Regions from separate parts of the Rahnella contaminans genome, predicted to be linked through region 4. Evidence: predicted binding sites of a transcription regulator. Region 4 holds the regulator's gene; each other region holds the start of a gene.
The links. Region 4 encodes PurR, which represses purine synthesis genes. Its sites were predicted from a motif close to CANGCAAACGTTTGCNTG; they were not measured.

Region 1 (4,177 bases), 1.3 Mb from region 4:
CAAGTCTCCCACGCACTGGTTACAGCAACAGGACTGACGTTCGACCGCCAGTTCATGATTACCGATACGCAAGGCACTTTTATTACGGCCCGCCAGTATCCCAACCTTGTCCTGTTCACCCCGGTGATCCTGCCCGATGGCCTGATGATCTCTGCGCCAGAAGGTGACAGCATCAGCGTAAAATTCCGTGAATTCGCCGGTGAAAACTCTCCGACAGAAGTTTGGGGCAATCAGTTTACCTCACTCATCGCGCCGGAACCGGTAAATCGCTGGTTAAGTGCTTATTTAAAGCGTGACGTCCAGCTTCGCTGGGTTGGCGAAGAGCCGACGCGCCGTGTGAAAAAACATCCGGAAGTCCCGTTGTCGTTTGCCGACGGCTTCCCGTATCTGCTGATCAATGAAGCGTCGATGCAGGATTTACAGCGCCGCTGTCCGGGGGGAGTACGCGTTGAGCAATTCCGGCCCAACATTGTGGTCAGTGGCACCGAAGCTTATGCCGAAGATACCTGGCAGACGATCCGCATCGGCGAAGTCATTTTCGATCTGGTCAAACCGTGCAGCCGCTGTATTTTCACCACGGTCAGCATTGAGCGCGGACGTAAACATCCGCGGGGCGAACCGCTGAAGACCTTGCAGGGCTACCGTACTGCCAGCGATGGCGACGTGGATTTCGGCCAGAATATGATTGCGCGAAATACCGGCGTGATCCGCGCGGGCGACAGCGTTGAGGTGCTGGCCACCAAACCACAGCGGCCTTACGGCGCAGGTGAAGTGGTTGAAAACGTCGACGCACCGAAAAGCACTGCGCAGGACGTGACCATCAATTATCAGGGCACGCAGTTTACCGGGAATAATCAGCAGATTTTGCTCGAACAACTGGAATTGCAGGGATTACGGATCCCATATTCGTGTCGTGCGGGAATATGTGGTGCCTGCAAAATGACATTACAAGAGGGAAAAGTTTCGCCGCTGAAAGAAAGCGCAGTGGGCAAAGACGGAATGATATTGTCGTGCAGCTGTATTCCGGCCTCAGATATTATCATCGGCTAGAAAACGCAGTTAATGCAGAGTCAGGCAGTTTAAACCGGAATTAAAGAACTTAAACTGCCTGATCGTAGACATCGCTGTCTACCCGGAATGCCGCTGGCATCAACCGGTCATGCATCACTTTGATCGCATCACCTAACACCATCCCGCGCCCTGCCACTGTCAGACGTTCCTGCGCCAGCAGGCACAGACTGGCGTTATCGCCGGACTCAACCACCAGTAATGTCGCCTGCTCACCACTTTCCATTACCTGCACCTGCGCAAGCTGACCGTTTGCTGGCTGGAAAGGACGATGTTGCTGACTGAAATGCCAGCTCTTAGGCATCAGCGGTTTTAAAAAGCGAAAGGCGACTAATGCATTTAATACTAATTCGGCGCGCTGCTCGGCGGCCAGGCGAATATGTTTGCACTGTTCTTCGAAATCAAAATACAGCGCCGCATCATCGACACAAAATGACATATCGCCGAACGCATCCGGCGTTAACATTTTAGCGGGGAATCGGGAACGGAAAATCATGCCATTAGCGAGATCCAACATAAGCCGGTCATGTTCAGTATCAAAATACCAACGCCAATTATCATCTGGTTTGATTTTCATTTCGTCATCCTGTTTGCGCGATGCCCTCTGCCTGTTTGTTCGTGATGTTCTATTGTTACCTGATCCGATAAGAATAGAATTTTTTATTACGAACGGGTATCAGACAAATCCTGAGCCTGAATAATGGTCAGTGGACAAAATATAGACGAGCCGGGTTAATAAATAAACCCCTGACTCGCCTTAAGGATGAAAAATATCAGAGGTGGGTAACAATATCTTTGATCAAACCTGGTCCGCGGAAGATAAATCCGGAATAGATTTGAATTAATGATGCACCGGCTGCCATTTTTTCACGCGCTGCCGTCAGGGAATCAATGCCACCGACGCCAATAACAGGCAGACGACCTTGTAATTCATTTGACAGCATACGGATAATTTCTGTGCTGCGCAGTTGCAGCGGGCGACCGCTTAGTCCGCCTACCTGATCACAATTATTAAGGCCCTGGATCAGTTTACGATCGAGCGTCGTGTTAGTCGCAATCACACCATCCATATTATGACGCACCAGACTGTCGGCTATTTGGATCAATTCTTCCTCAGAAAGATCCGGCGCGATCTTCACAGCAACCGGCACATATTTCTGATGACGTTGCTGAAGTTCAAGCTGCTTATTTTTAATCGCCGCCAGTAAATCATCCAGCGCTTCGCCGTATTGCAGTGAACGTAATCCCGGCGTGTTTGGTGAAGAAATATTCACCGCAATATAACCCGCGTACGGATATACCTTTTCCATACAGGTCAGATAATCATCTTTACCCTGCTCGACCGGCGTATCTTTATTCTTGCCGATATTAATCCCCAGGATGCCGTCAAAATGGGATTTTTTGACGTTATTCACCAGATTATCCACGCCGTGGTTATTGAAACCCATGCGGTTAATCAGGCCTTCTGCCTCAACGATGCGGAATAAACGTGGCTTATCATTACCCGCCTGCGCGCGCGGCGTCACGGTTCCCACTTCCACAAAACCAAATCCCATTGCGCCGAGTGCATCAATACATTCGCCGTCTTTATCCAGGCCAGCAGCCAGCCCCAGCGGGTTCTTAAAGGTTAATCCCATGCAGGTCACCGGTTTGGCCGGAACGGACTGACGAATTAAAAACTCAAGTGGGGTGCCGGAGATGCGGCTTAACTGGCGGAAGGTTAACTCGTGGGCGCGTTCTGGATCGAGCTGAAACAGTGCTTTCCTGACAAAAGGATAATACATGGAGACTCCTGGATTCCCGGTGGCTAGACGGGGCGGTATTATCGACTAAGCGTCAGGCAATTGGAAACGATAACCAGCGGATTGGCACAATAATTGTTTCCGTACGCAAACGATTACTTTTTATTTACCTTAATTTTACTTTTATTCCCCCCGCGCCCGCTTCATCCCTGCTTTATCCGTTTTCAAACTATTCATAGCCAAAATTGAGATTTCCGGTGCGCAGCGTCCCCCTGTTACGTTTACTCCACTTTGTTAAAGAAAATAATGGTTCTATTACTTTTTGTTATAAGGAAGAGAGATGCGCGTTATAACAATCGCAGGCAGCCCGCGACAACCTTCACGTTCTTCCTCCCTGCTGGCGCTCAGCCATCAGTGGCTGGCAAGCCGCGGCGTCGAGGTTTTCACCTATACGATTCAGGATTTTTCCGCTGACGACCTGCTTTTCGCAAATTTCGCCAGCCCGCAGCTCAAACAGCTGACTGCTGAACTGGCAAGCGCCGATGGATTGATCGTGGCAACGCCGGTCTATAAGGCCTCGTTTTCCGGTGCACTGAAAACATTGCTGGATTTGCTGCCGGAACGCGCGCTCGACCATAAAGTTGTACTGCCGCTGGCCACCGCCGGTTCGATCGGCCACATGCTCGCCGTGGATTACGCGCTCAAACCGGTACTGGCGTCGCTCAAGGCCCAGGAAGTTTTGCAGGGCGTTTTCGCCGATGACAGCCTGATCACCGATTACCAGAGTTACCCGGCGAAGCTTGATCCCGCACTTGAAGAGCGTCTGACCGAATCGCTGGAGAACTTCTATCTGGCACTCAGCCGCCGCCGCCCGCTGGCGCCGTCAGTCGCGTCCCTTTCTGCTCAGGCATTACGCGTTTAACTTTAAAAGGAATTAACCATGCCAGCATCCTTCTCTTTATTACGCCGCCTGCCGGTTATTGCCGGGCTGCTGACCAGCCTGACGCTAAGCGGTGCGGCGCTTGCGCAGGAAAAAGATCCCGCACAGTTACGCATCGCCTACCAGAAAGGATCCGTCGGCCTGGTGCTGGCGAAATCTCATCAGTTACTGGAAAAGCGTTTCCCGGACACAAAAATCAGCTGGGTGGAATTTCCTGCAGGGCCGCAGATCCTGGAAGCACTGAACGTTGGCAGCATTGATTTGGGCGGAACCGGTGATTTGCCACCGCTGTTCGCGCAGGCCGCGGGCGCGGATTTGCTGTATATCGGTTCTGAACCGCCGAAGCCGAAAGCTGAAGTTATTCTGGTCGACAGCAACAGCCCGATTAAAACTGTCGCGGACCTGAAAGGACATAAAGTGGCTTTCC
Region 2 (4,177 bases), 1.3 Mb from region 4:
AGTGGTTAACAATCTGAATACCGGCGAAACCCTCAAAACTGAGTTTTTCGATGGAAAGCGTTATAACAAGGATGAGTTGGCCCGGTTGAATCATCTGTTCAGGGACTATCGTGCGGAAAAAATAAAAAGCATCGATCCCGCGCTTTTCGATCACCTCTATCGTTTGCAGGTTATGCTCGGCGGAACGAATAAACCGGTTCAGTTAATTTCCGGCTACCGTTCTCTGGCGACCAATAACAGTATGCGTGAACCGGGGAGCGGCGTAGCAAAACACAGTTACCACACGCTCGGGCAGGCCATGGATTTCCATATTCAGGGCATCGAACTGAGCAATATCCGCAAAGCAGCATTAAAAATGCGGATGGGTGGTGTAGGATATTATCCACGAAGTAACTTTGTGCACATTGATACCGGACCAGCACGAACCTGGTAGTGTGCGTAATTAATGGCCTGCCCAAACGGACAGGCCATTTTGTGGAGCCCTATGAAATTCCATCTTATTACTGTCACGGCGTTCAGCCAGAATTGCTCACTGATTTGGTGTACAAAAACGAATCAGGCCGCGCTTGTCGATCCGGGCGGAGAAGCAGCAAAAATTATCCGCGAAGTATCCGATAAAGGTGTGCTGGTTACGCAAATTTTGCTGACACACGGCCATCTTGACCACGTCGGTGCCGCAGCTGAACTGGCTGCCCATTATCAGGTGCCGATCATCGGGCCACAAAAGGAAGATCAGTTCCTGCTCGATGCGTTGCCAACGCAAAGCCAGATGTTCGGCCTTGATCATTGTGACCCGCTGACGCCAGATACCTGGCTGGAAGAAGGGGATACCGTGAGCGTGGGCGAGGAAATACTCTCTGTGCTCCATTGCCCGGGACATACGCCGGGACACATTGTTTTTATCAATGATAAAACGCGCCTGGCAGTTTCAGGTGATGTGATTTTTAAAGGCGGAGTAGGGCGCAGTGACTTCCCGCGTGGAGATCATCAGGCGCTGATTCACTCAATTAAAACAAAATTATTGCCGTTGGGTGATGATATTGTCTTTATTCCGGGTCATGGACCAATGTCCGATTTTGGCTATGAACGTAAAACCAACCCCTTCCTGCAGGATGAAATGCCGGTCTGGTAAACGTTTTTGGCCAACAGAATACCAATACAAAAGCCCGTCAGTTTCCAGACGGGCTTTTTAATGGAATTCAGAACGCCGAATCCTTACAGCACGGCGACAATGGCTTCACACAACGGTGCCATGTTTTCGAGCGTAATACCGGCTACGTTGATACGGCCAGAGTTCACTGCGTAAACGCCGAATTCATCACGCAGACGCAGCACCTGATCTTTGGTCAGGCCGCTGAATGAGAACATCCCGTTCTGATTGATAATGAAGCTGAAATCCTGCTGCGCGCCTTTTTCCTGTAACGTGCTGACAAACAGCTGACGCATGCGGTGAATACGCTGACGCATATCGCTCAGTTCCTGCTCCCACAGCGTGCGGAGTGCCTCGTTACCCAGAATAGTGGCAACAACGGCAGCGCCGTGAGCGGGTGGGTTAGAGTAGTTTGCACGGATCACGGATTTCACCTGGCTGAATGCGCGGTCTGCGGTTTCAGCATCAGCCGCCACCAGCGTACAGGCACCCACGCGCTCATTGTATAGCCCGAAGTTTTTCGAGTAAGAGCTCGCAACCAGCAATTCTTTATGATTAGCCACAAACAGGCGCAAGCCGGCAGCGTCTTCTTCCAGACCTTTGGCAAAGCCCTGATAAGCGAAATCAAACAGCGGCAACCAGCCATTGGCGACAGACAATTCTGCCAGTTGGGCCCACTGTTCAGCCGTCGGATCAATGCCTGTCGGGTTGTGGCAGCAACCATGGAATAACACCACGTCGCCAGCTTGTGCGTTGCTCAGGCTTTTCAGCATGCCGTCAAAATCGAGGCTGTGATTCGCGGCGTCGTAATAATTGTATTCTGCTACTTCCAGACCGGAAGCAGAGAAAACGCCTTTATGGTTTGGCCAGCTTGGATTGCTGACCCAAACGCGTCTTGCGCTGGTCTGGGTGGCGATAAAATCGGCTGCAATACGTAATGCGCCGGTTCCGCCCGGAGTTTGTGCGGTGCGGGCACGTTTGTCGGCAATCACAGCGTTGTTTTTGCCAAACAGCAATTCCTGCGTACAGCGTGCAAAATCAGGTAACCCGTCAATGCTCAGATAGGTTTTTGTCGTTTCATTTTCCAACAGGAATTGTTCAGCTTTCTTCACACTGGCCAGAACCGGTGTTTTACCGGTTTCATCTTTATAAACACCAATCCCCAGATTGATTTTATTTGAGCGGTCGTCCGCGCGGAAAAGATCGGAAAGACCCAGAATCGGGTCGGCAGGTGCTGCAGTGATTTTTTCAAACATGTTGGAAACTTCCATAGCCTGATATTGCGAAAGAGGGCATCAGGGTAACGCCGGAGACCTTATTTGCCAACCGTTTGCGGTAAAAAGAAAGCAGAGTTGTGAGAACACGTACGAGATTAAAATAATTTATGAGATAGGGTGGCAAAGCTCTTTTCAGGCAAATGCTAAAAAAGCAAAAGGCAGAGCCGAAGCCCTGCCTTGATATCCACTTTGATGCGCCCGAAAGCGCATCGTTAAGCGATATTAGAACTGGTATTGCAGACCAACACCAACGATGTCGTCTGTGCTGCGACCGGCTGCTTTGGTGTAGCTGTTGTCATCCAGCAGGTTGATTTTGTAGTCAACGTAGGTAGACATGTTTTTGTTGAAGTAGTAGTAAGTACCAACTTCTACGTATTTAACCAGGTCAGCATCGCCGCCAGCGTAGGTAGAACCGTTGTTGGTGAAACCATTCAGGTTCTTACCTTTAGACTGCAGGTATGCGATAGATGGGCGCAGACCGAAATCGAACTGGTATTGAGCTACAACTTCGAAGTTCTGAGTTTTGTTAGCAATCGCGTCTGGGTTACCGTAATCGGTGGTGTTGCGTGATTCACCGTAGAAGGTTGCCAGGTACAGGTTGTTAGCATCGTATTTAGCGCCGAATGCATATGCGTCAGCTTTGTCACCAGTACCATCTTCTTTCTGCAGAGTAGTACGGTTAGAAGAGAAGTAAGCACCAGTGATGCTAACACCAGAGTTGCCGATTGCGTAAGCTGCAGAAGTACCCCAGCCGTCGCCATTGGAATCAACTGCACCACGGCTGTCACGACCTTCGTCGTTTTTACCCTGGTACTGTACAGCGAAGCTCAGGCCATCAACCAGACCGAAGAAGTTGCTGTTACGGTAAGTAGCCAGACCATTTGCACGACCAACCATGAAGTTGTCGTTGTTCTGGTACATGGTGTCATCGCCATAGATTGGCAATTGGTCGGTGTAGGACATTACGTCGTAGATCACGCCGTAGTTACGACCGTAGTCGAATGAACCAGCATCACCGAATTTCAGACCTGCGAAGCCCAGACGAGTTTTGTTGCCTTCGTCGCCAGCGCTTTCTGCGTGGTTAGCCTGAACGTTGTATTCCCACTGGCCGTAACCGGTCAGTTGGTCAGTAATTTGAGTTTCGCCTTTAAAGCCGAAACGAACATAAGTCTGGTCGCCGTCATCGCCAGCGTTGTCAGAGAAGGTGTGACGTGCATCAACTTTACCGTACAGGTCCAGTTTGTTGCCGTCTTTGTTATAGATCTCTGCTGCATTAGCTGCACCAGCAACTAACAGAGCTGGGATTACCACTGCAAGAATGTTGCGCTTCATCATTATTATTACCCTCATTGGTTTTATTCGGACACCTGCCACTGCCGTGAATAATTCTTTACGGAACTATTCATGAAAGTTTGGTGTCTCCTGTGTCTGAACGCACTATTCCATCCGAGGTTCGCTTAATCCATAGCGAAAATGCTACTAAATTACTAAATATGTTTCAGTTAGAAAAAATGTATTTCAAAATGTGTATTTTACGGAACTTTGTGACAGGGATCTATCTTTAAAAATGACAAAGGCCAGCTAAGCTGACCTCTGAATTGTGGCAATTTTGTAAAATTAAAATACGTTACTTAATTAGAAGGTTGCATTACGTGGTGTGCGAGGGAACGGGATCACATCACGCACGTTTTGGACGCCGGTCACATAAGCAACTAAACGCTCAAAACCTAACCCGAAGCCAGAGTGTGGC
Region 3 (4,177 bases), on a different contig from region 4:
GTCCTGCGTGATGATGAAGCGGTCACCGGTTTCAACAGTACCGAGGTAATGCGTGCAGTCTGCCAGACCGAAAAGTGCCAGCGTATGTTCGACGGCTTCACGGTCAGAAGCGCGAACCTGAATCACTGCACCCAGCTCTTCGTTAAACAGCGCCGCCAGAGAATCGTTGCCCAGAGCGGCGATATCCGCCGTCAGGCCGCAGTGACCGGCAAAGGCCATTTCCGCCAGCGTGACCAGCAAACCACCGTCGGAACGGTCATGGTAGGCCAGCAGTTTCTGTTCAGAAACCAGCGCCTGCATGGCGTTGAAGAAGCCACCTAGCTGTTCAGCACTGCGCACATCAGCTGGCGTGTTGCCGAGCTGACGATAAACCTGCGCCAGCGCCGTCGCGCCCAGTGCGTTGTGACCGGCACCCAGATCCACCAGCAGCAATGCGGTGTCGCCTTTATCGGTGCGCAGTTGCGGCGTCACGGTATGACGCACGTCTTCGACGCGGGCAAATGCCGTGATGACCAGAGACAACGGTGACGTCATCTCGCGTTGTTCGTTGCCTTCCTGCCAGCGGGTTTTCATCGACATGGAGTCTTTGCCCACCGGAATGGTGATACCCAGTGCCGGGCAAAGCTCTTCGCCCACCGCTTTCACCGCGGCATACAAACCGGCATCTTCGCCCGGGTGACCGGCCGCAGACATCCAGTTAGCAGAAAGCTTAACGCGTTTCAGGCTGCCGATTTCGACCGCGGCCAGGTTCGTCAGTGCTTCACCGACGGCCATGCGGCCGGAAGCGGCAAAGTCCAGCAAGGCGATTGGCGCACGTTCGCCCAGAGACATCGCTTCACCGTGATAGCTGTCGAGGCTGGCGGTAGTGACCGCGCAGTCAGCCACCGGGATCTGCCACGGTCCCACCATCTGATCGCGTGCAACCATACCGGTCACGGTGCGGTCGCCGATGGTGATCAGGAAGGTTTTCTCCGCCACAGCAGGCAGATGCAGCACGCGGTTTACCGCTTCGGCAATCTGAATATTTTCACCGTTGAGATCATCTCCCTTCGCTTTGAGCGTGGTGACGTCACGGGTCATTTTCGGGGTTTTCCCCAGCAGTACGTCCAGCGGCATATCAATCGGCTGGTTATCGAAATGGCTGTCTTCAAGAGACAGATGCATTTCTTCTGTGGCTTCACCGATCACCGCGTACGGTGCGCGCTCGCGTTTACAGATCGCATCGAACTGCGCCAGCTGAGCCGGTGCAACCGCCATGACGTAACGTTCCTGCGATTCGTTACACCAGACTTCCAGCGGGCTCATGCCCGGTTCGTCGTTCAGGATGTCACGCAGCTGGAAGCGGCCGCCGCGGTTGCCGTCGCTGACCAGTTCCGGCATCGCGTTGGATAAACCGCCAGCGCCCACGTCATGGATAAACAGAATCGGGTTGGCTTCACCGAGCTGCCAGCAGCGGTCGATCACTTCCTGGCAACGGCGTTCCATTTCCGGGTTGTCGCGCTGTACGGAAGCAAAATCCAGATCCGCGTCAGACTGGCCGGAGGCCATTGAAGAAGCCGCACCGCCGCCCAGACCGATATTCATCGCCGGGCCGCCGAGCACAATCAGTTTCGCGCCAACGGTGATTTCACCTTTCTGCACGTGATCAGCACGGATGTTGCCGATACCGCCCGCCAGCATGATCGGTTTGTGATAACCGCGCAGCTCAGGGCCATTGTGGCTGTTGACGTTTTCTTCGTAAGTACGGAAGTATCCCAGCAGCGCCGGACGACCAAATTCGTTGTTGAAGGCTGCGCCGCCCAGCGGGCCATCAGTCATAATATCCAGCGCGGTAACGATACGATCCGGCTTACCGAAATCTTCTTCCCACGGCTGTTCGAAGCCCGGAATACGCAGGTTAGAAACGGAGAAACCGACCAGACCGGCTTTCGGTTTTGCACCGCGACCGGTTGCGCCTTCGTCACGGATTTCGCCGCCGGAACCTGTCGCCGCACCCGGCCACGGAGAGATCGCCGTCGGGTGGTTATGGGTTTCAACCTTCATCAGGATGTGCGCCTGCTCCTGATGGAAATCGTACAGACCGTCTTTCGCATCGGCGTAGAAACGGCCGACCTGCGAACCTTCCATCACGGCAGCGTTATCTTTGTACGCAGAAAGCACGTGATCAGGCGTCTGTTCGAAGGTGTTTTTGATCATCTTGAACAGGGATTTCGGCTGCGTTTCGCCGTCGATAATCCAGTCAGCGTTGAAGATTTTATGGCGACAATGCTCTGAGTTTGCCTGTGCGAACATATACAGTTCGATGTCATTCGGGTTGCGCCCCAACGACGTAAAGGCCTCCATCAGGTAATCAATTTCGTCCTGCGCCAGCGCCAGACCCAGTTTGGTATTGGCGGTTTCCAGCGAGATACGGCCTTCGCCGAGAATATCGACATGCTGAACCGGTGCAGGCTGTTGCTGCGCGAACAGCGCGCTGGCGTCTTCGAGTTTGCCAAAGACGGTTTCCATCATGCGATCATGCAGCAATGCGCCCAGCTGCGACCATTGTGCTTCGGTCAGTTCAGGAGCCTGAACATAAAACGCCAGACCGCGCTCAAGGCGAAGAACCTGAGATAAACCGCAGTTGTGTGCAATATCAGTCGCCTTGGAAGACCACGGAGAAATGGTGCCAGGACGCGGGGTAACCAGCAGTAAACGACCTGTTGGCGCATGTTCAGCGAGAGAAGGACCGTATTTCAGGAGGCGTTGCAGCTTGGTTTGTTCGTCCGAATTCAGCGGCGCGCTGACATCGGCAAAGTGTACATATTCGGCGTAGATATCATTGACCGGAAGGCGTGCTTCCTGACAGCGGGATAATAATTTGTTAATGCGAAAAGCCGACAAAGCGGGCGAACCACGCAGTATTTCCATAATCACAGATCTCTCGTCTTCGAAGACACTGACCACAGTGCTTCATTGGGCGCAACAGGGGGAAAACGCGGGCTATTATAAAGAAAGCTTGCGGCATACGAAACCGTTTGCGTCGGGAATATTGATATTCACTCATAACCTTATAAATATTGCGGTTAATATGAATAATGTTGCAGACTGCCGTTTTGTTGAGCAAAATGCGTCAGCACTGGGGATATAACCATAGAAACTGCACAGCACATCGTAAAAAAACAAGAGCGCCGCAGCGAGATAACTATTTGACGCGACTAAAAATTAACTATGTTCTGATGGGGATTGCCGCCCTGTTGCTGGCGCTGGCCTTATGGCCTGCCGTCCCGTGGCACAGAGGCGAAGGCGACCAGTTGGATCAGATAAAATCCCGTGGAGAATTGCGCGTAAGCACGCTCAATTCTCCACTGACTTTTATGGACTCCCCGGAAGGAAATCTCGGCTTCGATTACGAACTGGCTAAACGCTTCGCAGATTATCTGGGCGTAAAGCTGGTGGTGAATCAGCACACCACGATCGAGTCCATGTTCGACGATCTGGACAACAACAAAACCGACATGCTGGCTTCCGGGCTGGTGTATAACAATGCGCGCCTGAAAAACTACCGTGCCGGGCCGGAATACTATTCCGTTTCTCAGCAACTGGTTTACCGGCAGGGAGCCGCGCGCCCGAAAAGTTTTGCGGATGTAAAAGGTACGCTGGTGGTTTCCGCCGGCAGTGCGCACATCCTGACGCTGGAAGCTGCCGCCAAAAAATACCCCAATCTGACGTGGACCACGACGGACAAACTTTCGCCGCGCGATCTGTTACAACAGGTTGAGAACGGCAAACTGGATTACACGCTGGGAGATTCCGTCACCATCGCACTGATGCAGCGCGTTTATCCGCGTCTGGCCGTGGCTTTTGATGCCACGGAAGATGAGCCGGTGACCTGGTATTACCGCAAGGAACCGGATGACGACAGCCTTTCTGCGGCGATGCTGGACTTTTTCAGCCAGATTTCCGAAGACGGTACGCTGGAGAAACTTGAGGAGAAATACCTCGGGCACGTCGGCGATTTTGATTATGTCGATACGCGAACTTTCCTGAACGCCATCGACAGTACGCTGCCGGTTTTGCAACCGCTGTTTGAAAAATACGCGGATAAAATTGACTGGCGGCTGCTGGCGGCGATTGCCTATCAGGAATCCCATTGGGATCCGCAGGCAAAATCTCCGACCGGCGTGCGCGGCGTGAT
Region 4 (4,177 bases):
ACACAGAGACGGTGTGCAATCACAATGCTTTCTATTGTAACGATGGCTGCCACCAGATAAAAACGCCAATTTTTGTGGGGTCTTTCTCAATACTGGCATTTCGCTAAACAATCTTCTGCGCTTGCGTTCAGGTTCACATATTTAAAGATTCATCGAGAATAACATTTTTGCCGTTCCACGATAATGTCAGATTTGCAAAATCCCATTCTTTAACTTAAATAATAACATGATGAAAAGTGGTTATTTTTTTGACTAAAAATGGCGGTTATTTCGACATAAAAAAAGCTATTAACTTTTTCTCACAATATGATCTAGAATCGAGGCAATTCGTGCTTTTTTGTCTCGTTCTTTTAGGCAATACTCTGACATCCCTGATGTTTAACCCTACCACTCATGGTAACGAAGCTATGCGCTTACTGTTCACGCTTTTTGTGCTGCTCTTTACCCAGCTGTTTCTGAATATGGCTCATGCGTCGCCACAGACTCGTGTCGCGGCCGACCAGCGAAAGAGTCATGTTAACCAGGTCACGCCGGAAGAACGCCGAAAGCGAAAAACGGCAGCCGCGAAAACCAGCAAGAAAACCAAAGTCGCGCCGGTTTCAGAACCTAAAACTCAGGAAAAAAATTCGAAGAAGAAAGTCAAAAGCACCGAACTGGTTAAGCGAAAGACGTCTTCTGAAAAAACAGTAAAAACGACGCGGGCCGAGAGTAAAAAAGAAAAAACACTCAAGACAACCCGGGCCGAGGCGAAAGCAGGGAAGGAAACGAAAAACCGCTCTCTCGCTAAAAACAGCAGTGAAAAGGCCAGTAAAAAAGAAGCGTATGGCCGCCACCGCAAAGGCAAAAAGTTACGTGAAGAAGACAGTAAACCGATAACGCTCAGCGCAACACACAAGAAACGTTATCAGCACGCACAACAAACCGCGATGACCAAGCTGATGCACCAGGTCGGCAAACCTTACCGCTGGGGCGGAACGTCACCGAATACAGGTTTCGATTGCAGCGGACTGGTTTACTACGCATACAAAGATTTGATCCGTATTAAAATGCCCCGCACAGCGAATGAAATGTACCACTTGCGCGATGCGGCCCCGGTCAAACGGGGTGAATTAGAATCCGGCGATCTGGTTTTCTTCCGGATTAATAACCGCGGCGCCGCAGACCATGTCGGTGTTTACGTAGGAAACGGGAAGTTTATCCAGTCACCGCGCACCGGCGAAGACATTAAGATCACCTCACTGGGTGACGATTACTGGCAAGATCATTATGTAGGCGCACGACGGGTAATGACCCCTAAGACGATCCGATAATAAACAATTCGTTAAGTCTGAAGTTTCGCTAATCAGCCATTGAATAGCATTTAACGAAGAGTTTCTGCAGGGAAGAGTATCGGCGGAATGGGTGACTGCGTAAAATTGAAAAGGGCGATTCCTGTTATAGGTAATCGCCCTTTTTATTGCGGCTTTCGCGCAAATCAGTTCATCACTGCGGTGAAACTGAAAGCAATAATCACGAGCAAAGCGCAGACCGTAGTGATCAAAGAAAATTTCAGGTTGCTGTCCATTAAACCCCCTTACGGATCAAATTGTGGCGTTCGTATAGCCACACTGAATGTGTGCCAACGCATTTTCTCATAATTCGCATTGAAAATCTTGTGCTGAATGACACCAGGTTCATGACAATTTTACTTCCACTTTCCTGCATTATAAGTGAAAATTGTCGGTTACCACGCCTGTGTGCCGGTCGATTTCACCCGAGAGCATTTCACGCCTCACTCTGAAGAATCCACCCAACGATTTCACTGCCCTTTTCGAAGTCAGCAGTTAAATCCACGCAAGCAAACGATTAACATAATGCTAACGTGCTGAAACACGTGAGCACAGGAGTCATTTTTTACATGGCAACGATTAAAGATGTCGCAAAGCGCGCTGGCGTTTCCACCACAACCGTGTCGCACGTCATCAATAAAACCCGTTTCGTCGCCGAAGAAACCCGAGCCGCGGTTCTCCTTGCAATCAAAGAGTTGCACTATTCTCCCAGCGCTGTGGCACGTAGCCTGAAGGTCAATAACACCAAAACAATCGGTCTGCTGGCAACGTCCAGTGAAGCGCCCTACTTCGCCGAAGTGATTGAGGCCGTGGAGAACAGCTGTTTCTCAAAAGGCTATACGCTGATTTTGTGTAACTCACACAATAATCTGGAGAAGCAACAGGCCTACCTGCAAATGCTGGCGCAAAAACGCGTCGACGGTTTACTTGTGATGTGCGCGGAGTATCCGGACGAATTGCTGAATATGCTTGAAGAATACCGCTCTATCCCGATGGTTGTGATGGACTGGGGCGAAGCGCGTAAGAATTTCACCGACAGCATTATCGATAACGCGTTTGAAGGCGGCTATATGGCCGGACGTTATCTGATTGAACGCGGTCATCGCGATATCGGCGTGATCCCTGGGCAACTGGCGCGAAACACCGGCGGCGGCCGTTTCCAGGGCTTTGTGAAAGCACTGACGGAAGCCAATATTCCTCTTCGTGAAGAATGGGTCGTTCAGGGCGACTTTGAGCCGGAATCGGGCTATCAGGCCATGCACAAAATTCTGATGCAGAAAAACCGCCCGACGGCTGTATTCTGTGGCGGTGACGTGATGGCGATGGGGGCAATCTGTGCCGCCGATGAACTGGGCCTGCGCGTACCGCAGGATATTTCCGTGATTGGCTATGATAACGTGCGTAACGCGCGCTATTTCTCACCGGCACTGACGACAGTTCATCAGCCAAAAGAACGTCTGGGCGAAATGGCCTTTACCATGCTGCTGGACAGAATTATCAGCAAACGCGAAGAGTCGCAGACCATTGAAGTGCATCCCAAACTGGTTGAGCGCCGTTCCGTGGCCGACGGCCCGTACCGCGATTACCGCCGTTAACTTTCAATAAACGCCTGTGCCACAGGCGTTTTTTTGTCAGTCGCGCAACCATTCCCGGTTCATCGTTTCCGTGTCTCCCATGTATTCCAGCAGCCACGCCAGCGAAGGCGACGGATTGCTCTGATCCCACGTCAGGCAGCACGGGCTGTCCGGAAAGGTATTTTCCAGCGACAGTACCTGTAATTTTTGCTGTTCAATCAAGGGTGTCACGCGGTGAACCGGCATCATGCCAACACATAAACCTTCGTTCAGACATTCCAATGCACACGTCCAGTCGGGAACCACCAGCCGCCGCTGGTTATCCAGCGTCCAGGTATCGCGTTTCGGCAATGTACGCGATGTATCTTCCAGGCAAAGCGCCGGATAAGGCCGTAACTGATCGTCACTCAGTATTCCCTGCGTCTGGGCCAGCGGATGTTGCGCGCTGACCACACAATGCCAGTCCATAAAACCCATATCGCGGAAATTGAACCGTCCACCGACGGGGATCGCCCGCGTCGCGCCGATGGCGACATCCGCCCGCCCGTCGACCAGCGCGTCCCAGACACCGTTAAAGACTTCCGAATGAATGATGAGTTCGGTATCAGGGAAATGGCGATAGAAATCCAGCACCAGCCGCCGTGTCCGCGCAGGTTTAACGATACGGTCAACGGCAACCCGTAATTCTCCGCGCCAGCCATTGGCGACCTGCTGACACTGGCGGCGGGTCGCTATCATTTTTTTTGTCAGAACCCGCGCTTCGTCGACAAAAACTTTACCGGCAGGAGTCAGAATAACGTCGCGATGTCTGCGTTCAAACAACGGAACGGCCAGCCATTGTTCAAGCTGGCGAACGGTGTAGCTGATGGCAGAAGGAACCCGGTGCAAGTCCTGCGCGGCAGCGCTAAAACTGCCTGTTCGGGCGACGGCATCGACCACTTCAAGAGCATATTCTGACCACATCGTTTAGCCTTCAATATTTTTGATAGCAGATTGCAAATATTAGCGTTTCACAAGCCTGTTATCAAAGCGTTAAACTCCGCATCCGATACGATTTCCGCGTCAAATCATCTGCAATAAATAAATTAAAGAGACAATAATGAAACCCTCACTTGGATTTATGCTCTATCTTGCCGGGCTGAGCATGCTTGGCTTTTTAGCGACCGATATGTACCTTCCGGCCTTCAGCGCGATGCAAAGCAGCCTGATGACCAGCCCGGGCATGATCAGCGCCAGCCTGAGTATTTTCCTTGGCGGCTTTGCCATCGGTCAGCT

Region 1: pyrD (quinone-dependent dihydroorotate dehydrogenase) is a predicted target of PurR. The motif match lies at 2,955-2,972, and genes of this name have one in related genera.
Region 2: GW579_RS06100 (amino acid aminotransferase) is a predicted target of PurR. The motif match lies at 2,470-2,487, and genes of this name have one in related genera.
Region 3: purL (phosphoribosylformylglycinamidine synthase) is a predicted target of PurR. The motif match lies at 3,007-3,024, and genes of this name have one in related genera.

Annotation. Positions count from the first base shown of each region.
Region 1 is NZ_JAADJS010000001.1:1,345,891-1,350,067, forward strand. It holds gene GW579_RS06035 (MOSC N-terminal beta barrel domain-containing protein) at 1-1,050, shown strand, start outside; gene GW579_RS06040 (cell division protein ZapC) at 1,100-1,645, opposite strand; gene pyrD (quinone-dependent dihydroorotate dehydrogenase) at 1,842-2,852, opposite strand; gene ssuE (NADPH-dependent FMN reductase) at 3,151-3,732, shown strand; gene GW579_RS06055 (sulfonate ABC transporter substrate-binding protein) at 3,751-4,177, shown strand, end outside.
Region 2 is NZ_JAADJS010000001.1:1,361,041-1,365,217, reverse strand. It holds gene mepK (peptidoglycan L,D-endopeptidase MepK) at 1-433, shown strand, start outside; gene GW579_RS06105 (MBL fold metallo-hydrolase) at 485-1,132, shown strand; gene GW579_RS06100 (amino acid aminotransferase) at 1,216-2,406, opposite strand; gene ompC (porin OmpC) at 2,650-3,762, opposite strand; gene asnS (asparagine--tRNA ligase) at 4,063-4,177, opposite strand, start outside.
Region 3 is NZ_JAADJS010000002.1:616,744-620,920, reverse strand. It holds gene purL (phosphoribosylformylglycinamidine synthase) at 1-2,913, opposite strand, end outside; gene mltF (membrane-bound lytic murein transglycosylase MltF) at 3,189-4,177, shown strand, end outside.
Region 4 is NZ_JAADJS010000001.1:90,141-94,317, reverse strand. It holds gene GW579_RS00420 (C40 family peptidase) at 408-1,310, shown strand; gene cydH (cytochrome bd-I oxidase subunit CydH) at 1,475-1,564, opposite strand; gene purR (HTH-type transcriptional repressor PurR) at 1,898-2,923, shown strand; gene punR (DNA-binding transcriptional activator PunR) at 2,960-3,865, opposite strand; gene punC (purine nucleoside transporter PunC) at 4,002-4,177, shown strand, end outside.